DNA from 4 places in the Dorea ammoniilytica genome. Region 1 is predicted to be linked to each of the others. Evidence: predicted binding sites of a transcription regulator. Region 1 holds the regulator's gene; each other region holds the start of a gene.
The links. The regulator Rex, encoded in region 1, represses fermentation and respiration genes when NADH is low (regulators of the CRP and FNR family bind a similar motif). The targets are predictions, from matches to a motif close to ATTGTTAANTANTTAACAAT.
Positions count from the first base shown of each region.

Region 2: the regulator Rex is predicted to act here: its motif matches at 1,959-1,978, upstream of adhE (bifunctional acetaldehyde-CoA/alcohol dehydrogenase).
Region 3: the regulator Rex is predicted to act here: its motif matches at 1,364-1,383, upstream of OCV65_RS09765 (oxidoreductase).
Region 4: the regulator Rex is predicted to act here: its motif matches at 1,358-1,377, upstream of OCV65_RS03165 (proline racemase family protein).

Region 1 is NZ_JAOQJV010000001.1:386,312-389,531, forward strand. Features, by position in the region: gene OCV65_RS01885 (NAD(P)H-hydrate dehydratase) at 1-1,406, opposite strand, end outside; gene OCV65_RS01890 (redox-sensing transcriptional repressor Rex) at 1,505-2,152, opposite strand; gene OCV65_RS01895 (ABC-F family ATP-binding cassette domain-containing protein) at 2,299-3,220, shown strand, end outside.
Region 2 is NZ_JAOQJV010000010.1:66,184-69,403, reverse strand. Features, by position in the region: gene adhE (bifunctional acetaldehyde-CoA/alcohol dehydrogenase) at 1-1,824, opposite strand, end outside; gene OCV65_RS08780 (D-2-hydroxyacid dehydrogenase) at 2,241-3,179, shown strand; gene lspA (signal peptidase II) at 3,194-3,220, opposite strand, start outside.
Region 3 is NZ_JAOQJV010000013.1:18,324-21,543, forward strand. Features, by position in the region: gene OCV65_RS09765 (oxidoreductase) at 1-1,283, opposite strand, end outside; gene OCV65_RS09770 (oxidoreductase) at 1,752-3,220, shown strand, end outside.
Region 4 is NZ_JAOQJV010000002.1:205,467-208,686, reverse strand. Features, by position in the region: gene OCV65_RS03175 (proline reductase-associated electron transfer protein PrdC) at 1-892, opposite strand, end outside; tRNA gene OCV65_RS03170 (tRNA-Sec) at 1,081-1,178, opposite strand; gene OCV65_RS03165 (proline racemase family protein) at 1,502-2,536, shown strand; gene OCV65_RS03160 (TetR/AcrR family transcriptional regulator) at 2,672-3,220, shown strand, end outside.

The sequences.
Region 1 (3,220 bases):
TCTCCCGCAAGTCCATGGAGATAAACTCCAAGAACAGCGGCATCATAATTATCACATCCCTGCACCATAAGTCCGCCAATAATTCCGGCCAGCACATCTCCGGAACCTGCTTTTGCCATTGCAGCATTTCCAGTAAGATTCACATACATTCTTCTGCCCTTTGCTCCCACAAAAGTACGTGCATCTTTTTGTACCAGAGTAACATCTAAAGTTCTTGCCGTCTGTTCCAGGACCTCTCTTCGATGCATTTGTATCTCGTTGACAGGCCGTCCTGTTAATCTGGATAATTCCTTCAAATGTGGAGTCAGTACATAATTGCCTTCTGCCAGCTGGTCCTTCCATTCCGGATGCGCCGCCAATATATTAATTCCGTCCGCATCAATCAGACATGGCACATTTATTTCTTTCAAAACGGTATTTACAATCAGATCTGCGACATCAGATCTTCCAAGACCTGATCCTATACAGACTGCATCAGCCCACTCCAGTACCGACAGAAGACTTGCTTTGTCATATTCCGTATATGTTGTGATAATAGCTTCCGGAATCAGCTGCTGTAATATACTTCGGTTATCTTCAGTGGTATAAATGCGTACAAGTCCTGCTCCCATGCGATAAGCAGCACAGGCGCTTAAGAATGCAGCTCCTGCCATTCCACTGCTTCCGGCAATTAATAATAATTTTCCAAATGTACCTTTATGCGCATATGGCGGACGTTCAGGCAGAAGTTTGGCAATATCACTCATTTCTAATGCATATGCAGTATCCAGCTGTTCCTTTACTGTAAAACTGTCAATTCCGATATCTGTCACGCAGACTTTTCCGGTATACAATGCACCGGAAAACAGAAACAGACCCAGCTTTCGTTCCTGGAATGTTACGGTTGCATCTGCCTGAAACGCTTCACCGAATACACGTCCATCCGTAGCTGAGATACCGGACGGAATATCAACCGCGAGTTTCCGTCCTGATGACATATTCATATGTTGAAGCATTTCCAGATAGTGTCCTGTAATCTCACGATTCAATCCTACACCAAACAATGCATCAATTACAATGCTGTAATCATTATCCTGCCATTCTGTAAGCAGCGTTCCTCCACACTGTTTGAACTGATCCATCTGATATATACACTCTTCTGTTCGGCTTGTCATCCGTCCGGCAAATACTGCTGTCACCTGGCAGCCTTTCTCTTTCAGAATACTTCCAATAGCAAAGCCATCGCCTCCGTTATTTCCTGATCCACACACAATGCATACATGTGTCAGCGGCCACTTTTGTTCTTCTATATAATCAGTACAGGCCGCAGCAGCCCGTTCCATCAGTGTTCTGGATGAAACTCCCAGATCCTGTATAGTATGACTATCCGCACTTTTCATCTGTTCCGCATTTAATAAATACTGCATATACTTCCTTTCTGCCTTAGGCGCAGATCACTGCAAAAAAAACGACGTGTAAAGAAGTCTGCTTTCACAGCCCGCATTACACGCCATTATTCTGTCTGTTATTTGTCTGCATGATCCTCATTATATCGACTGATATTATAAGATAATCTCATTAAGCTTTCTGATAAATGTACACTTTCTACAATTACATTATCCGGTACATTCAGATCTACATGCGCAAAATTCCAGATGGCCTGAATACCGGCATCTACCAGATCCTTCGCCACATCAATTGCGCATTCCTTCGGAATTGTAAGAACTGCAATCTCGATATTATTCTCTTTAATGAAATCTTTCATCTCACTCATCATACGAACCGGCACATCACGAATTGACATACCTCTCAGTGTAGGATTCACATCAAAGATACCTTTCAGGATAAATCCTTGATTTTCAAAATGTGAATAATTTGCCAAAGCCTGTCCCAAATTACCTGCGCCAACGATTATAAAATTATGCTTGTTCTCCAATCCAAGGATTTTACCAATTTCAGTATGAAGATATTTTACATTATAACCATATCCCTGCTGACCAAATCCGCCAAAGTTGTTCAAATCCTGTCGAATCTGTGATGCAGTAAGTTTCATTCTTTTACTTAAATCATTAGATGATATACGTTCGACACCATCTTCTAATAATTCACCCAGATATCGGTAATATCTTGGAAGTCTGCGAATTACCGCCTGAGAAATCTTTCTTGTCTCCACTGTTGTTCACCTACCCATAATATTATGGAATAATTATATCGGATTGTTAACGCAAAGTCAAACTTTTGTACAAACTTTCATTAACTTTAGTTGTATTTTCTGTTCTTTTCGGTATAATGATACACAGAGAATTATGGAGGTGTATCATGATTTTAGCATGTCATGATGTTTCCAAAGCATTTGGGGAACACGTTATTATACAAAATGGCTCTTTTCATATAGAAGACCATGAAAAAGCAGCCCTTGTCGGTATCAATGGTGCCGGCAAGTCTACTCTTCTGAAAATGATCGTCGGCGATCTTACAGCTGATGGCGGTACGATCACCCTTACAAAAGGTAAGACACTTGGTTATCTGTCCCAGCATCAGGAGCTGGTATCCGGCAATACAATCTACGAAGAAGTACGTTCAGCCAAGGCCGATGTCATTGCTATGGAATCACGGATCCGCGAGATTGAAAAAGAATTAAAAGACCTGACCGGCGATGAACTGGAAAGCCGGTTGAATACTTATCACAATCTGACCAGTGCCTTTGAACTGGCAGATGGTTACTCCTATGAAAGCGAGATTGTCGGTGTATTAAAAGGTCTCGGCTTTGCTGAGGATGAGTTTGACAAGCCCGTAGATACGTTGTCCGGCGGTCAGAAGACTCGCGTATCTCTCAGTAAGCTTCTGCTTACCAGACCAGATATTCTTCTGTTGGACGAGCCTACCAACCACCTGGATCTGAATTCCATTGCATGGTTGGAGACCTACTTATTGAATTATTTTGGAGCGGTATTGATTGTATCCCATGACCGATATTTTCTGAATAAAGTTGTTACAAAGGTTATTGAAGTAGAAATGGGTAAACTTTCCGTATTTCAAGGCAATTACTCTGCTTACGCCGAGAAAAAAGAAATGCTCCGTGAAGCAAGATTAAAAGAATACTTAAATCAACAGCGTGAGATCAAACATCAGGAAGCTGTTATTGAAAAACTCCGCTCTTTCAACCGGGAGAAGTCTATTAAGCGTGCAGAAAGCCGTGAGAAGATGCTGGAACGTATTCAGCCTGTAGAAAAGCCTCTGG
Region 2 (3,220 bases), on a different contig from region 1:
AATTGCTACCATCATAGCTTTCTCGCCCATCTTCGGGAATGTGTATACTCTCTTACGGATATCCATGAAGTCCATAGCCAGGTCTTCGAAGTTGCACTCTGGATGCTCATACATGAGCCACATGATCTTCGCTGCGTCCATAGATGATCCACCGCCAAGAGCGATGATTACATCTGGCTGGAATGCCTTTAACTGCTCCAGACCTTTTCTTGCGATCTGAAGTGTCGGATCCGGTGCTACTTCATAGAAGCATGCATACTGAATGCCCATCTCATCAAGTTTATCAGTAATAGGAGCTGTCATACCGCTGCTGAACAGGAATCCGTCAGTTACGATAAACGCTTTTTTCTTATCATAATAATTCTTTAATTCATCCAGTGCTACTGGCAGGCAGCCCTTCTTAAAGTATACCTTCTGAGGTGTTCTGAACCACAGCATATTTTCTCTCCTTTCGGCAACGGTCTTGATGTTCAGCAGGTGTTTCGGACCTACGTTCTCTGATACAGAGTTGCCGCCGTAAGAGCCGCATCCCAATGTCAGTGACGGAGCTAATCCGAAGTTATAAAGGTCACCAATACCACCGTGAGAAGAAGGTGTGTTGATCAGAATACGGCAAGTCTTCATGCGTGCTGCATGCTCAGCCATCTTCTCTTTTTCATTTACATTGATGTACAGAGATGATGTATGTCCGTATCCACCGTCAGATACAAGCTGCTCAGCCATCTGAAGTGCGGTCTCATAATCTTTTGCTTTGTAAAGAGCAAGTACCGGAGACAGCTTCTCATGTGCAAATGGCTCTGATACATCTACAGATGTAACCTCACCAATCAGGATCTTGGTATCTGCAGGTACTTCAAATCCAGCTAATTTAGCAATCTCTGCTGCCGGCTGTCCTACGATCTTAGGATTAACGCTTCCTGCAGGTGTCAGGATAATCTCGCGTACCATATCGAGTTCTTTCTTATTAAGCATATGACATCCACGTTTGATAAACTCAGCGCGTACTTCGTCATAAATGTCTGCGATTGCTGTTACAGACTGCTCAGAAGCACAGATCATACCATTATCAAATGTCTTAGAATGGATGACTGAGTATACAGATTTCTGAATATCACAGCTTGAATCCATGATAACCGGTGTGTTACCAGGTCCTACACCAAGTGCCGGCTTTCCTGATGAGTAAGCTGCTCTTACCATTCCCGGACCACCTGTTGCAAGGATCTCATCTGCATTTGCCATGATCAGACCGGACATCTCAACTGTTGGCTCTTCCAGACAGTCGATGATACCTTCCGGTGCACCAGCTTTTACAGCTGCTTCTGCTACCAGCATAGCTGCTGCTCTTGTACATTTCTTAGCACGTGGATGTGGGCTGATGATGATTGCGTTTCTTGTCTTCAGACAGATCAATGTCTTGAAGATAGCTGTAGATGTCGGGTTCGTTGTAGGAATGATAGCTCCTACCAGGCCAACCGGCTCAGCGATCTTCTTAATACCATATGCCGGATCCTCTTCCAGAACACCACATGTCTGCAAGTGACGATATTTATTATAAGTATACTCTGCTGCGTAATGGTTCTTGATTACCTTATCTTCTACGATTCCCATTCCTGTCTCTTCGGCTGCCATCTTTGCCAGCGGAATACGTGCCTTATTAGCTGCCATAGCCGCTTCGAAAAAGATCTTATCAACCTGTTCCTGAGTGTATGTTGCGAAGATCTTCTGGGCCTCTTTCATCTTGGCCATCTTCTGCTCCAGCCATTCAGGTGTATTAACTTCTGGTGTGCTAACTTCCGGTGCTTTGATTTCTTCTTTCTTTGCCATAACTTCCTCCTTAATATGTATTTTTGTTTGGCTCTAATCTCTGACTGTATTGTGCCATATTATTTTGCAATTTTCAAGTCTTTTTTGTCAAATTTACTGACATTTTTGTGTCACACAGGTTAATTTTTTCACTACTTGTGAAATAATTATCTTTAAATAGTGTTTAGTAGTACTAATTACTACCATTCTTATCAATCACATTCCATCTTTTGTGTATTTTGTCAGTCAATTGACTTTTTTTATTTGTTTTTTTGGCTAATTATCAGTCTAAACTGCACACGTTTTTATACATTTTTAACAATCAGAGCGTGTTCTATTTTTATTCTTTTGTTCACATTTGCCTACACTCTATTTAGATTGACTATTCTGAAAAAGATGCGTTACAATGTATACGGAATTTTTTAGGAGGATAAGCCATGAAAATCGTTTTTTTAGAAGCACAGAGTATTGGAGATGACATTGATCTCTCCGGATTTGATGCTCTTGGAGAAGTCGTTAAATACCCAATCGCAACTGCCGAACAGACACCGGAACTGATTGCTGATGCAGATGTAGCCGTGCTCAGCAAGATCCCTGTCAACAAAGCCACCATAGGTGCAGCTAAGAACCTGAAGCTGGTCTGCCTGACTGCAACAGGAACCAACAATCTGGACAAGGATTATCTGGACAGCCACGGTATCGCATGGCGCAATGTAGCAGACTATTCTACCGAATCTGTGGCGCAGCATACATTTGCCATGCTCTTCTATCTGTTGGAAAAGCTCCGTTACTATGATGACTATGTGAAAGATGGAGCCTATACGCAAGACACCGTATTCACTCACTTCGATGAGCGTTTTTGCGAGATAAAAGGTAAAACCTGGGGAATCATAGGTCTTGGCAACATCGGACGCCGTGTAGCTGCGATTGCATCCGCATTTGGTGCCAATGTCATCTACGCTTCTGCATCCGGAAGAACGGCTCAGGACGGCTATCATCAGGTAGATTTGGACACCTTATATGCAGAATCCGATATTATCTCTGTACATGCACCATTGAATAAATATACAGAGAATCTTATTAATAAGGATGCCCTGAGCAAAATGAAATCAAGCTGTATCTTTATTAATGTTGGACGAGGACCGATCGTGGTCGAAGAAGATCTGGCTGACGCACTGGAGAACGGCGAGATTGCCGCTGCCGGACTGGATGTACTCCGCGTAGAACCAATGCTTGCCGATAATCCGTTAGGACGGATCAAAGACAGCAAAAAACTCCTGATCACTCCACACATTGCATGGGCAAGTGTAGAGGCACGCACCAGACTGATGGACATCATCCTGGGACAGATCAAGGAGTTCTTTGATATAAAATAAGCTGCCGCTGATTATTAATTTTTATTCTGAAAAAATTCAGA
Region 3 (3,220 bases), on a different contig from region 1:
GCCAGTGCAAGCTGTCCGCCGACCTGACAATTCTTCTCCCATACAGTTACGTGATGTCCACGCTCTGCTGCGATTACGGCTGCGTACATTCCGCCAGGACCTGCTCCGACAACCAGTACGTTCTTCGGAGTATCAACCGGGTTAAATGGATAATCGTATTCGTGACCAACCAATGGGTTGATGTGACACTGACATACCGGATGCTGTGGATCCTTAGGAGTTACACAACGTCCGCCGCATGAAGCACATGGTGTGATGTCATCAAAACGGTTCTCACGGGCTTTGTTCGGAAGATCAGGATCTGCAAGTAACGGACGTCCGAGAGAAACACCGTCTACCAGTCCACGCTCTACGATATCTGCAGCATAGCGGATGTCGTTGATCTTACCAACAACGAATACAGGGATATTAACAACTTTCTTAATCTCAGAAGCTTCGTATACGTTACGTCCGATCTTCTTGCTGTGTGATGGGATGATATCCTGCATATCTTCGTACTGAACACCACCGGATACTTCTAACATATTAACGCCGGCTGCCTCGAACTTCGGAGCAAGGTATAACATTTCTTCCAGACTGTTACCACCTTCGATACGCTCTGAACCAGAGATACGAAGGATGATCGGGAAGTCTTCGCTTACGTTTTTACGACATTCTTCAATGATCTCAAGGATCAGACGAGCACGGTTATCGATTGTTCCGCCGTATTCATCCATACGTTTGTTACGCAGTGGAGAAAGGAATGCACCTGGAAGCATGTAAGCATGTGCTGCGTGTAATGCGATACCGCCGCATCCTGCTTCTTCTGCACGGCGTGCAGCTTTTCCATACTGTTTGATGATCTTCTGGATCTCTTTAATAGTAGCCGGTCTTGAAACATCACCATTTGCATTTGTATTTATAGATGGTCCGATCGGAGTAATACCTTTCATAGCGCAGATAGATTCCGGACCCGGGTGAATGATCTGTGGGATCAGTTCGCTTCCTGCATCTTTTACACGAGTTGCGAATCTCTTGAACTGAGGAACCAGAGAGTCCTTATCAAGAGCAGTAGTCTTTCCAATATACCAATATTTGTGGTCAACAGTTACAGCGTCGATTACTACGTATCCTGCGCCGCCTTCTGCACGACGGACGAAGATGTCTGCCAACTGTTTTGGTACAGTTCCGTTAGTTGCTTCATAATGCATGCTCATTGGAGCCATTGCAATACGGTTTTTTAAAGTTGTTCTTCCAAGCTGAAGAGGCTGGAAGATCTTTGCATCTTTCATATCTGTGATCATTTTGTTCCCTCCTGAACATATCGAAAATTTATCTGTTGAGCATAGTATAAACGAATCTCGAAGACGGTGTTTCACATTTTTTTGTTAAATAATCTACATTTTTCGAAAAAATCATGACAATTCACTTCTGCAAATGCAGACAAAAAATGCAAAAACACTACAAGCATAAAAAAGAAAAAATGATTAATTAGAAAAATGTGATAGGAAAAATTGATTTTTTGTACATTGCTTGTGCACTATATTTGGGAATTTGTTCCGACACATAGTATGTGCTCGTGTTAAAATTTAGACAAGCTTTTAAAGGGAAGGTAAAGCTAGAGATACTATTTACTACCGTATAACGAACAGCTTCCGATTATATATTCAGACAAGTGATTCCCGTACCGGTCTGGATCGTATGGCGGAACGATGACTCCTGTTAACCTAGTTAACCTATTTAATAATGAAAGAAAAGAGGACGATTTCAAAATGAGTTATGATGCATTGTTTTCTCCAATTAAATTGAGAGGTCTTGAACTGAAGAACAGAATTGTACTTCCTGGTATGAATACCAAGATGGTTAAGGACAAACATCACGTAGCAGATGATATGATTCAGTACCACGCAGCACGTGCAGCAGGTGGATGCGGACTGAACATTGTAGAGCTGGTATCTATTTGTAAAGAATGTCATGCGTATTTATATTTCGGACTGTATAGTGAAGCAGACAGAGATGAACTGAAGAAAGTAACTGAAGCAATCCATGAAAATGGTGGTAAGGCAGCTGTTCAGATCTGGCACGGAGGATTCGTACCGGCTGACTTCTTTGACAAGACAAACGTAGAAGAGACACCGGATACAGTTACAGTAGAGCGTATCCATGAGATCATTAAGCAGTTCGGAGAGTCTGCTAAACTGGCTGTAGAAGCTGGATTTGATGCACTGGAGTTCCATGGAGCACATACATATCTTCCACACGAATTTATGAATCCGTCTCTGAACAACCGTACAGATGAGTATGGTAACCAGAGCCTGGAGAATCGTTGCCGCTTCAATCTGGAAGTTATCCGCGAGATGCGTGCTAACATGCCAGAGGATATGCCACTGCTTATGCGTCTGGATGCAGTAGATGAGTTACTTCCTAAGAATACAACTGTAGAAGAGACTATCCAGTTCGTTAACTGGGCAGAAGAAGCAGGTGTAGATGCAATCGACCTTTCAAGAGGTAATGCACGAAGCCTTGCAACAGTATACGAAGTACCGCCATATAACCTTGAGCCAGGTTTCAATATGGAAAACATCGCTAAGATCAAGAAAGCAGTTAACATCCCGGTAATCGGTGTTGGACGTGTTAACATGCCAGCACTTGCTAACAAGCTGATCGAAGACGGCGAGATCGACATGATCGCTATCGGACGTGCACAGCTGGCTGATCCAGAGTGGTGTAATAAAGCAAGAGAAGGTCGTGAGGATGAGATCCGTCGTTGTATCGGATGTACAGAAGGATGCTACGACAAGGTTATCGATCCAAAGGCTACACATATCACATGTACACGTAACCCAATGCTCTGCCTGGAATACAAAGGTATGCCAAAGGCTGAAAAGGCTAAGAATGTTATGGTCATCGGTGGAGGTATCGGTGGTCTGGTAACAGCAGAGATCCTGAAGAAACGTGGACACAATCCGACAATCTACGAAGCATCTGAGAGAGCAGGCGGAAGATTCAGATTAGCTGGTAAAGCTCCTAAGAAACAGGAATTTGAAGCAGCTGTTGACTGGGAGATCAAAGAATGTGAAAGACTTGGCATCGAGATCAAGACAAATACAACTGTTACACCAGAGATGATCGCTGAGATCAAACCGGATCATGTAGTAGTAGCTATCGGTTCTGAGTTCGCTACACCGGATCTTCCGGGCGTAGATGGAGCTGACATTGTTACAGCAGAGGATGTTCTGGC
Region 4 (3,220 bases), on a different contig from region 1:
GTCCACCTGCCATCTCGATCAGCTCTCCTACAGAGATACCAACTGGAACATCCATAAATACATGAGCTTCGCTGCCGCCCTTGATATTACCGCGAACTGTAACATTCTTAGAAATACATGGTTTCTTCTCTTCGATAGCTTCAGCGATCTTAGCAACTGTTTCGAGGTTGATTACAACCGATCTTGCTGCTGACGGAAGCTGTGTGGTATCAAGGTTAACGCCCAGACACTCACGAACTACGGCACGCTCTTCACCCATCGGGTAGATATCCGGAAGCAGGTGAACGGAAATGTTCTCCTCATCCTTCAAAGCATCCAGAAGTTTAAGAACTGCCTCTCTGTTCTTCTTCTTAATAGCAAAGATTGCTTTATCTGCTTTTGTAATCTCCATGCAGTATTTTACTCCACGGATAACTTTGTCTGTCTGCTCAATAGTCTGCTTAATATTGTGAGCAAGACCCGGCTCACACTCAGAGTCGTTGATCAGAATGTAGCTGTGCTCCAGTTTGAAGTCTTTTGGAAGCTCTGGGTTGATATCCTCTCTGAACTCACCCTGCTCTGTTGCGGATAAGTCAATATTCAGCTTAATTCCTGTCGGGAATCCGGCTCCACCCATACCTACAATACCAGCTGCTTTGATCATATCAAGCTTTGATGCATCTTCCGGCACATCAATCGGCACGAACTCATCTGGCTGTTCTGCATCTGCCTTGATGACGATACGGTCTTCAAGGATCTCAGATACTTCACCGTAAACACTTGAGAAGATATTAGCTCCCAAGCCTGTTGGTGTGGCAATCAATGTACCTTTTTTTACCTTATCACCTACAGCTACGCATGGGGCACAAGGTGCACCTACGTGCTGACGTAATAATAACTGTACTTTTTCCATGACACACATCTCCTTTTCTCATACTTTGATTGTTATTATATTAAGTAAAGACGAAATACTTTGAACCTATCCCGCCCAACTTATCCGATTGTATCTATAGGTAAAATCTATAGGCAATTTATTCTGTCAAACTTTTATCATGTTTGTCAAAAGACTATCTTTTTCTATATACTTCAATAGCTTTCTTTTGGCGGAGGCATGTGGGAATCGAACCCACCCAGGACGCTCCTAACGCCCAACACTGGTTTTGAAGACCAGGAGGCACACCAGTTGCCCATCTACCCCCGTATTACATATCATGCCTACTTAAGATAACACATAAAAAGCCTTATTTCAAGAGCTTTTTCACATTTTTATAATATCAAAAAACCATTGACTTTTCAAGGCATTTCAGCCATAATGAGTATAGAAAGATTGAACCCGGTACTAGACGACAGACTAGACCGGGTTATAGAATACGGTCTATTTGTTAATATTTCATCATTTTACCGTATTAAATTGTTTTTTTACAAATACATTATCATAGATTTTATCAATACTTGTTATTTTTTCACTTATGTTATTTATAGAATTTATCTATAAATTATGACTTTAAAGGAGGGTAATGCTATGGAATTGAAAGCAAATGTGAACTTTGACCGATTTGAGGCTGCACTTCAGGTAGTAGATGCACACACAGTTGGCGAGTTCTGTCGTATGGTCATCGGAGGATTCCCTGAACCAGAAGGCAACACAATGATCGAGAAGAAAGATTGGATGGAAAAGAATTATGATCATGTTCGTACAGCTCTTATGTTAGAGCCTAGAGGACATCATGATATGTTCGGAGCTTTTCTCTGCGAGCCAATCGATAAAGAAGCCGATCTTGGTGTTATTTTCATGGATACAGGCGGATACCTGAACATGTGCGGACACTGCACCATCGGAGCTGTTACTGTAGCAATCGAGGCTGGACTCGTTGAATCTCACGAAGGAGAGAACAGCGTAGTTCTTGAGGCACCTGCCGGACTCATTCGTACAACTGCAGAAGTTAAGAACGGAAAGGTAACTGGTGTTACACTTACTAACGTACCTGCATTTGTATATAAGGATAACCTTACCGTTACTGTTGACGGAAAAGAGATTCCTTATACTATCTCATTCGGCGGAAGTTTCTTCGCACTGGTAGATACTACCAAACTTGACATTGGACCTATCAATGCTAAGACAGTACCTGAGTACATCGCTCTTGGCATGAAGATGCGCGACCTGATCAACGAGCAGGTTGAAATTCAGCATCCGACACTGGACATCACAGAAGTTGACCTCGTAGAGTTCTACGGACCAACTCCTAATCCGGATCATGCTACCATGAGAAATGTCGTAGTATTCGGAGATGCTCAGGCTGACCGTTCACCATGCGGAACAGGTACAAGTGCTAAGCTTGCTACTCTGCACAAATGGGGCGAGATCGGTATTGGCGAAGAATTTATCTACGAAAGCTTCATCGGAACCACTTTCAAGGGTGTTATTAAAGAAGAAACCAAGATCAGTGATTACGATGCAGTCATTCCTATGATCACAGGTACAGCTAACCTGACAGGTGTTGGTACATACCTGATCGATCCGGAAGACAAGTTAAAATATGGTTTCTTAATTGGTTAATCTGTGATATAATCACGTGGAGAGCAACCGAAGGCGGGTTCTTAATAGAACTCGCCTTTTTTAGAAGGTATAAACCTGTTCCATCTATCGGTTATCTCTCCACACGTTATACCATAACAGAAGGGGAATGATTATATGCCGCGGAAACGACAATCCACCAAAAGCCGTATCGTTAAGTCTGCATGGAATCTGTTTTACAAAAACGGATATGACGACACCACAGTAGAAGACATCATCACAGCATCCAAGACATCAAAAGGTACCTTTTATCATTATTTCAAGAGTAAAGAAGGGCTTTTGAATACATTGTCTTATCTGTTTGATGAAAAATATGAAGAATTATATAATGTAGTAGACCCCAACTTATCGTCCTACGACAAATTATTATTCTTAAATCATGAATTATTTTATATGATCGAAACCAGTATTGACGTCAGCCTGGTTGCTTATCTGTACTCAGCCCAGCTGGTCACTAAAGACAAGCGTTCCTTGTCCGATCACAAGCGTTTTTATTATGTATGGCTTAGTGAGATCATGCAGAACGCACTGGACTCCGGTGAATTTGCACCAACTTCCTCTGCCAAAGATCTGATGGATATCTACGCTATGTTCGAGCGCGCACTGCTATATGACTGGTCACTCGTAAAAGGGAAATTCTCTCTGACAGAAAAGAGTGATGCCCTG